2 regions of the Proteiniborus sp. DW1 genome follow, and region 1 is predicted to be linked to the other one. Evidence: riboswitches for the same ligand, from Rfam matches in the RefSeq annotation. Region 1 holds a riboswitch; the other holds the start of a gene.

Region 1 (4,440 bases):
AACTTTAACTTGAGTCCCTTGTAATTGCTCTTTTACAAAGCTTACATAGTATGGATTAACGCAAACTGATGCAAATTTATATTCTTTTGCTTCATCACAAACCTTTCTCACCATTTCCTTGGTAGTCTCAGGTTTTAATATTGTATGATCAATCATTGAAGCAATCTTTTTCATGTATTTCCCTCCGCTAATATTTTATTAATTCTACCATATCACCATTCTTAACTGCTGCAGCATTTCCTTCGTCTACATCTACATGCATCTCTAATGCGTAATCCTTATGTACTCTAACCAAAACGTTTTCAAATACTAAACCCCTGTCTCCATTAACCCTTATTTTTACTCTATCTTTGTCCTTTACTCCGAATTCTTCTGCGTCTGTAGTATGCATATGTATATGTCTAGCTGCAACTATAACTCCTTCTGCAATTTCCACCTCTCCTTTTGGACCAACTAGCTTAGCCCCTGGACTGCCAGCTAAATCTCCAGAATCTCTTACAGGTGGTATTACCCCTAGTGTAAAGCCATCAGTCAAAGAAACTTCTACCTGAGTATTGTTTCTAGCAGGCCCTAATATCCTTACACCCTTTAATGTGTTCTTTGGTCCTACTACATCTACCTTTTCCTCACAAGCATATTGCCCTGGTTGAGATAAATCTTTCAACTTCTTAAGCTCATATCCTTCTCCAAAGAGTATTTTTATATGTTCCTTACTTAGATGGGCATGTCTATTTGACAATGCTATCGGTAGCGTATTTTTCATATCCTATTCCTCCTAATTTTAAGTTCATCCTCTACAAGAAAATTATAATCCTTTTGAACATAAAAATCAAATAGTTAAGCTATTAGTACTTTATCTCTAATTTCCTAGTTCTTTTCCTTTTTCAAAAGCTAGATCCATAAGCTCTTTCCTTTCCCATACTGGTGTTTCATCTGTATGAGAAGCAAAGATATTTTCTCTATACTCAGTATTAATTGCCTTGAAGAATAAGTCCATTACTGGAATACAAGCATCAAAATGTCCTTCTCTTTTTGGTGCTCCACCTACACAAATAAACATTCCTATCCTCTTTTTAGTTACATCTATAGATGGATTTTTTAAAATATATTTACTTGACCAATATACTTGGCATCTGTCTATCATCATTTTAGTTAAACTACTGACAGTATTAAAGTATAAGGGTGAAGAGATTATAATTATATCGCTATTATTAAAATCCTCATATATGTTTTTCATATCATCATTCATAAAGCAACCACCTGTTCTTTCACAATTGCCACAGGAAATGCAAGACGAAAACTCTAGGTCTTTCAGATAGATCTTTTTTAGTTCTATGTTATTAGTTTTTAATCCTTCTATAACTCTATCTAGAAGTCTATCTGTATTCATGTTTTTTCTTGGGCTACCCATAATCGCTAATACCTTTTTCATAAAAACCTCCTTAATTAAAACTTAGGCTACTAGCTTGAACTAGTAGCCTAATAATTATCTAGCTTTTATATACTTAAATGATTTTGACAGTGTGTAGATTATAGTTGTATGAAGTGGAATCATTACAATGGCTGCAAGGATTCTCCCAGGTAAAAATGCTATAACTCCTTTATTAAACATTATTGATAACCATAATGTATTCAATCCTAAGGATATAACAATATATGAGACACTTATCATGAAAGCTATTTTGTCTATAGAATATACATTGTCTCTAGTTTCTTTTTTCCTTGTCATAAAAAATGGAATTGCAATAAAAAATCCTACTACAAGAATATAAAGTATAGGATATATAATAGACATTGGTTTATCATAAATAAAATATGCCCCATCTTTTACAGCTATAACCTTATTATCAAATAAAACAAATACTATACCAGTAGCAATCATAGTAAGTACTGCTCCATTTATAATATTATAATTAATTCTAAGTTTATTTCTCTTAACTAGCAAATTTAAAACCCCTGGTATTGCTCCCCATAGCATACTGCTTATTGTAAAGCCAGGGAAAAATGCGCCCATTGGATTAATCATTACACCTATTAAGTCTGCAATAATACCAGCAAGTCCACCCCAAAATGGGCCATATAAGATTCCTGATATAATAAGTGGAATTGGACCAAATTCAATTCGAAGTGCTGGTAATCCTCCTAACGGCACCATAATTGAAAACACTCTAGTTAATACAATACTTATAGCTGTAAGTAAGCTAGCACCAACTAATGCTTTAGTATTAAGCAACCTTTTATTATTCACTTACTTCACCTCCCTCTCTTTCAAGTGACAGTAGACTGTCACATTAAAGAGAGGTAAGCTCCCTAATGTAACAGCGGATGCGGTAAAGTATCGCAGATTCACAAAATGTGAACCTTTCGTTTAAAGGCAACTTCCCATCCTTTAACACTTAACGTGCTTTACCTACTCTGTCGTTAACATATATATATTACACTAATAAATTAAACTTGTAAATATAGAAAAACTATAAAACCTTATTTTCATGTTTTTCCTCATTCACTTTAAATAGGCTAACTATTAATACAATTAATGAAGCTACAGCCATGAAAAAAATAATTATTGCAACAATATTATAATAAGTAGAGTATGGCGTAAACCTTCCAAATATGATCAAAGAAATTCCTAGAAGTATATATTTTATTATCTTTCCTCTTGACAATACAACATCCTTATATCTTTTAAAATTCAATCTGTTATCAGAAACTTCATCTAGCATTATCTTTTTTATCTCTTTTTCTGATGGATATAAATCGGCCTTTTTCATTATTTCAAGTAAACCTTCAATATCAACTAGTTGAATATGAGCATATTTTTTCAGTTTGGCTAATAGGTTCTCAGCATCCAATGAAAAAGATGATGCTGTAATAATCGCTCCTTCACTCAATTCATGATTTCTAAGACCAACATAAAAGTCTCTTATTATATCTACTCCTACTTTATAGTCATTATCATATTGTAGGCATTTAATGCCAATTTTTCTATCTGATATAATACCAATTAAATCTAATTCCTTTCCATTCACTCTTGTAATACTATCAAATCCGTATTTTTCTAACACGTTAATTATATAGTCTAAAAAATCCTGTGGAGTCTGATTTAAAAGTTCTTTATGAGTTTTCTTTAAAACTACCTGTTGATTGACTATATCCATTTTCCTTTGCATCCTACTTTTGTTTATTTTATACAAAATAAAATTATATAATATAAATATCTGAATAGAAATTATAATTGAAAAAAGTATACTTTCACTTATGAAGTAAAAAATAAGAATAAAACCTATAAAAGCAATCACTCTAAGTATTAGCTTATCCAAAATAATTGCCATATAAGTCTTCCCTGTTCTAGAATTTTCACTATAATATCGTCTTAATCTAAAGCCATTAATAAGTTTCTTAGATTGCTTTAATACATTACCTTTTACAATCTTAATATTCATATTATTACCCTCCTTTATTCTAGATTATCTCCAGATTTAAAGGAATAATAACAAGATTGGATTAAAAGTTACTTCAGTTCGTAATTCTTTTTTTATTAAGTATAATTCCGCCTACTAGTACAATTAATAGTTCAACAACAAAACAAGCTAATATCTTAAATGCTATACTGCTAAAAAACTCTAATGGCAACATTTGGATAAGTATATCTGTATTTGGGTCCAATAACCATAAATCGTTGGTAAAAAATATGTAATGAAAATATGTAAAATATTTATGAAAGTCTACATACATTAATACAGCTAAAATACACATTAAGACCATTGGCCACACAGAGGAAGCGATTAAAGCTTTTCCAATCGCTCTTCTATTATAAATAACTAGCCAACTTAAAGATATGAGAAAAACAACTAGCATAGCATTTCTAATAATATATCCATTTGAAAACAAATCTTTCACATCTATCATATGCAATATTTCTCTTTCTTTAAAAACCTGTTCAGTTTTACCATTTACTTCTGCGAATATTATTAAATCTTCTCTATTATTCTTTAGATAGTCCAACATTTCACCAGTAATAGTCATAAGATTCTTCTTTTCTATACCAGTTACTTCGGGAATATTATACTCATCATACTTCCTTTCATAAAAGTCTAAATCAAAAGTTATAATTTCTACATCAGTTAGTAGCAATACTATTGGCAATGACAATGATATAAGTATAGTGAATAAAGTAGATTTTTTCATCACAAATCCTCCGTTTTAATCCAATAATCTCTTTTTCAGTTGGAGCATAATTAAGTATATTACAAATCCTATAACAGCAATAATAATAATATATCTGTTATAAACATCCATTTTTCTTAAGATAGTTTTCCAGTTCTCCCCAACCAGTTTACCTAAAGCTATTAATACAAAGTTATGAAAAAAAGATATAACTACTATTGCTGTATATGCAGATCCTTTCTTAACCTTAAATACTCCTGCTGAGAGCACAGT
Region 2 (4,440 bases), on a different contig from region 1:
TGTATATTTTCTGTTTCCAATATCAAGTGTTTCTCTCCTTTGGTTTGATATGAAATTACCCATGGAATAAATAATAAATTTATTTTCCCCATTGTACTCTCTAAGCTCTGACTTTTGGATGACATGAGGATGACTGCCTAATATTATATCTGCTCCCCATTCAATCATTTTATTAGCTAGTTCAATTTGATAACTAGATGGTTCTCTTTGATATTCATTGCCCCAGTGGATAACTACTATTGTTGTATCTACCTGAGCTAAATCAGCTTTTTCTATATCGCTCTTTATCTTTTCTTCATCTATGATATTTACCATGTAACTTAATTCCTCTGGCGTGAGTAATACTTCTAAACCATTACATCCATATGTATAAGACAGAATAGCAGCCTTAATGCCATTAATATCTTGTATAAGAATATCTTCAGTAGGCTCTTTATATGTACCTACATTTATAAGCCCATGTTTTCTTATATTATCTATTGTATTGATTATGCCAACCTTCCCCTTATCAATACTATGATTATTTGCTGTAGAAAGCACATTAAATCCAGCATTTTTAAGTGCTGTTATAGTTGATTCTGGTGAATTAAATGTAGGATATCCTTGATACTTATATCCCTCACCTGCAGTAACAGTTTCAAAATTTCCTATAGCTAAGTCAGCGCTCTCAAGATACTTTTTCACATGCTCAAAGGAATAATTGAAGTCATACTCTTTTATTTCAGGATTATAGGCTCCCTGTATCTGAGAAGAATGAAACATAATATCTCCAGCTGCAGCAATTGTAATCTCTATATTAGCGGGACTTTCCTCTTCCTTCTCTTCTGGAACTATAATATCATCTGCACTTCCATCTATTCCTGTGCTACTGTCAACTCCTTCTATATTATTTTCATTTGCTATACTAGGCTTCAGCTTATCTAGAACATAACCTGCGGATAATAAGGAAGTAAAAAATAATAAGATAATTATGCCTAGAGTTATTCTTTTTTTGTTCATCAAATCATTCTCCTTTTGGAAAAATATTGTTCTCTTTTCCATTTTATATTATTTCTCAGTATTTTTCCATAGCTCTCTAATATTATTCTTCCTTATCGTTATTTAATTTGTCAAACCTTGAATACGAATCAAATATATATGTGTTTAGCTTTTTCTGATTAGTTATCCATAAGTATACTGCATATATGGCAATAACTACTCCTACTTGTGGCACTCCTGCCATTAGAATGAAGTTAAAGGTTCCATGTAAAAGCATTGGCATATATAGAGATTTTCTATAATTTGCTCTTTCTCTCGCTTTATTTGTAGCAAACTTTGTTAATGATAGATAGTATCCCATTGTAACCCCAAAGATAGCATGAGCAGGAACAGATAACACTCCTCTATATAACCCTATATATGGATTGTAACTAAATCTAAATACTACATACATTATGTTTTCTACTGTTGCAAAGCCTAAAGCTGAAAAAACAGCATACACTATTCCGTCTAGCTTTTCATCAAAATATTTGTTTTTACACATTAGTTTGACTACTACAAGTCTTTTAAAGTATTCCTCTGTAAAACCTGCCACTATGTAAGCAGTATAGGCTGCACCTAATAATCCTGTAAAAACATTGAACATAGAAAGAAACCTCTCAACTACTATAACCGGGATAACTGACAAGGCTCCAAAAATAAATGTTTTAAACAAAAGAGATATGGGCTCCCTATCATATCTATCACTTAAATATACTGCAACAGCTATTGAAACAGCTGGAATTACTGCAATAATAAATAGTCTTGTATTCAATTTGCTCATCCTTTCATAGTTAATATGATTATTATTTGATATAGAGATGATATTAATTCAGATAATTTGCTTAGTATCCAATAGCTTTTTAACTTAGTAGTACTCCAACATAACTGAAAGTGACAAAAACTTAAATTGTATAAAAGCAATACTATGATATAATTTATATGTAAAATTTAACAAAGTCATCTAAATAAACTTTGTTTTAATAATGGCAGAGTAAATAATATGCGTAAAGTGTCAAAGGATGGAACGTCGCCTTTGAACGAAAAGCAAATGCTTGCGACATATTATTGCGTTCGCTGTCAAAATCAGTAATATCTTCTTTCTGGTTTGGCAGTCTGTCATATCATCTATGAAAGGAGGTTTTTTTATGAAAAAAATTAATACTAGTACTATTGTTATCTCTGGATTTCTCATTGCTCTAAATGTAGTACTATCTAGGATTATTACTATACCAGGAATTATTAACTTTGGTGGTTTTCCAATTATATTCGGCGGTATAGTACTTGGACCTATTGTTGGTGGTATAGTAGGAGCAGTAGGTGATGTAGTTAGCTTCATAGTAAGACCAACAGGTACATTTATGCCACATTTTGTTTTAACGTCTGCGCTTACTGGAGTTATACCAGGTCTACTAGTGAAGGTTTTGAAAAATGATACAGCTAATCCAAAACTTTGGAAGATATTCATATCTATCCTTGTTGGACAAGTTATAACAAGTGTTCTTTTGGTTCCATATTTTAGGCAAGTACTATTCGGACATCCTTTTATAGCTACTATGTTAAATGCAGCAAGAAAACAAGCAGTTAATGTACCTTTATATTCTATAATACTGAAAATACTAGTACAATCCTTGCATAAAGCAGGAGCTCTCAGAACATCTCATAGGTGTTGATTCTTAATAGTTATATTAGTGTAAGCTAACTATAAGGGAGTATCATATCCTATTTTTTACGTAGGTATTGATACTCCCTTAATAAGTGTGAAACCATACCAATAAGTACAGTCTTACATTTGTTGGTTAAGAATTGAGGTTATCTCATTGGAGGTCTCAACTACATCTTCAATTTTTTGCTTTAAAGTATCTAGCTTCCTCCCTATATCAACATCCTTAACTCTTCCGTTATTATCATCTGTCATCAACAAATCTATACTGTTTACATGCTCTAGAATATGCTGATGTTCCTTTTCTATCATATTTAACTGATTGATAATTTCTTGTATGGTTCTATTATCTTCCACAAAATCACCTTCCATAAGCTTTTTGTTAGTATTTGCTTTTATGGATCATAATATTCTTATAAGTAACTTCACTTCGTCATGAGCTTAATTCTACCCATTTAGCTAACAAATTGTCATATTTTTTTGATAAGCCTTCTTTTTCAATATAAAGTTCATTTAGCTTTTCATGGTCGTAAGCCACCTTTTCCATTTGAATATTTATCTGAGAAATATAGTTTTCGAGTTCCTCCATTTCTTCCTCAAGATTTGATATTTCCTTTCTTCTTTTTACTTCTTCAGCTTCTGAATTAATTTTGTTATTGCCTTTTAGTTTCTTTTCTACTGATTTTATTTTTGGAGCTTCATTTTTATGAGCTTCTAAAGTAGCTTTAATTTCTACTTTTTTCTCTTTGTAATAGTTGTAGTCTCCTAAATATTCAGTTAGTCTTTTATTATCTAATTCTACTATTCTTTCTGCAAGCTTGTTTATAAAGTATCTATCGTGTGAAATGAAGATTATAGTCCCATCAAAATTCTCTAAGGCCTTTTCTAACATCTCCCTAGAATCAATATCTAAATGATTAGTAGGCTCATCAAGTATAAGGAGATTATTTTTTTCTTGCATCATAATACACAGTCTAAGCCTGCTTTTTTCTCCTCCAGAAAGGTTTTTTACTTTTTTATATACATCATCTCCATAAAATAAAAATCCTGCTAAAATTCTTCTTCCCTCTCCTTCAGGCACCATAAAATAATCATTGATTGTCTCTAATACTGTCTTTTCTTCGTCTTCAAATAAGATCTCCTGCTCTAAATATCCTATCCTAACCCTAGAACCTATGGTAATTTCTCCTGAATCTTGAGTATACTTGTTGAGTAAAAGTTTTATCAGTGTGGATTTGCCACAACCATTCTTGCCTAATATACATAATTTTTCTTTGTATCTAACGCTTAAGTCTAGATTCTCTATTATGCCATTGTCTCCAAAGGATTTATAAAGTCCCTTTATGGATATTACTTCATTAGCAGACCTATCTCCACGAGTAAAATTAACTTTAATTTTTGGTTGATCCAAGATTGGCTTTTCAACCTTATCCATTCTTTTAATTCGCTTTTCCATATTTGCTGCTTTTTTAAACATAGGTTGTTCTCCTGCTATAGCTCCCCATTGTCTAAATCTCTTTATTGCTTCTTCCATTTCTTTTATCTTTTTCTGCTGTGTTTTGTAGGCTTCAAGCTGAAGATTTAGCATTTCTTCTTTTTGCTGAACATAAAGGCTATAGTTACCAGCATAAGTTCTTGACTTTTTAGCCTCTATTTCAACTATTTTAGTTGCTATATTATCTAAAAAATACCTATCATGAGATATGACTAAAACTGAGCCTTTATATTCTTTAATAAATTCCTCTAGCCATTCAATAGAC

Evidence for each region. Region 1 has a riboswitch for tetrahydrofolate ahead of DW1_RS08025 (folate family ECF transporter S component). Riboswitches for the same ligand answer to the same signal wherever they lie in the genome.
Region 2: linked by a shared signal. The riboswitch ahead of DW1_RS12130 (folate family ECF transporter S component) and the one ahead of DW1_RS08025 (folate family ECF transporter S component) in region 1 are both predicted to bind tetrahydrofolate.

The regions. Positions count from the first base shown of each region.
Region 1 covers NZ_FMDO01000031.1:57,086-61,525, reverse strand. Annotated here, with positions in the region: gene deoC (deoxyribose-phosphate aldolase) at 1-174, opposite strand, end outside; gene DW1_RS08035 (phosphate propanoyltransferase) at 188-763, opposite strand; gene DW1_RS08030 (flavodoxin family protein) at 860-1,432, opposite strand; gene DW1_RS08025 (folate family ECF transporter S component) at 1,487-2,248, opposite strand; THF riboswitch at 2,318-2,420, opposite strand; gene DW1_RS08020 (restriction endonuclease) at 2,472-3,443, opposite strand; gene DW1_RS08015 (TIGR01906 family membrane protein) at 3,517-4,188, opposite strand; gene DW1_RS08010 (DedA family protein) at 4,204-4,440, opposite strand, start outside.
Region 2 covers NZ_FMDO01000045.1:22,618-27,057, forward strand. Annotated here, with positions in the region: gene DW1_RS12120 (CapA family protein) at 1-999, opposite strand, end outside; gene DW1_RS12125 (PrsW family glutamic-type intramembrane protease) at 1,082-1,801, opposite strand; THF riboswitch at 2,006-2,099, shown strand; gene DW1_RS12130 (folate family ECF transporter S component) at 2,166-2,690, shown strand; gene DW1_RS12135 (hypothetical protein) at 2,804-3,037, opposite strand; gene abc-f (ribosomal protection-like ABC-F family protein) at 3,114-4,440, opposite strand, start outside.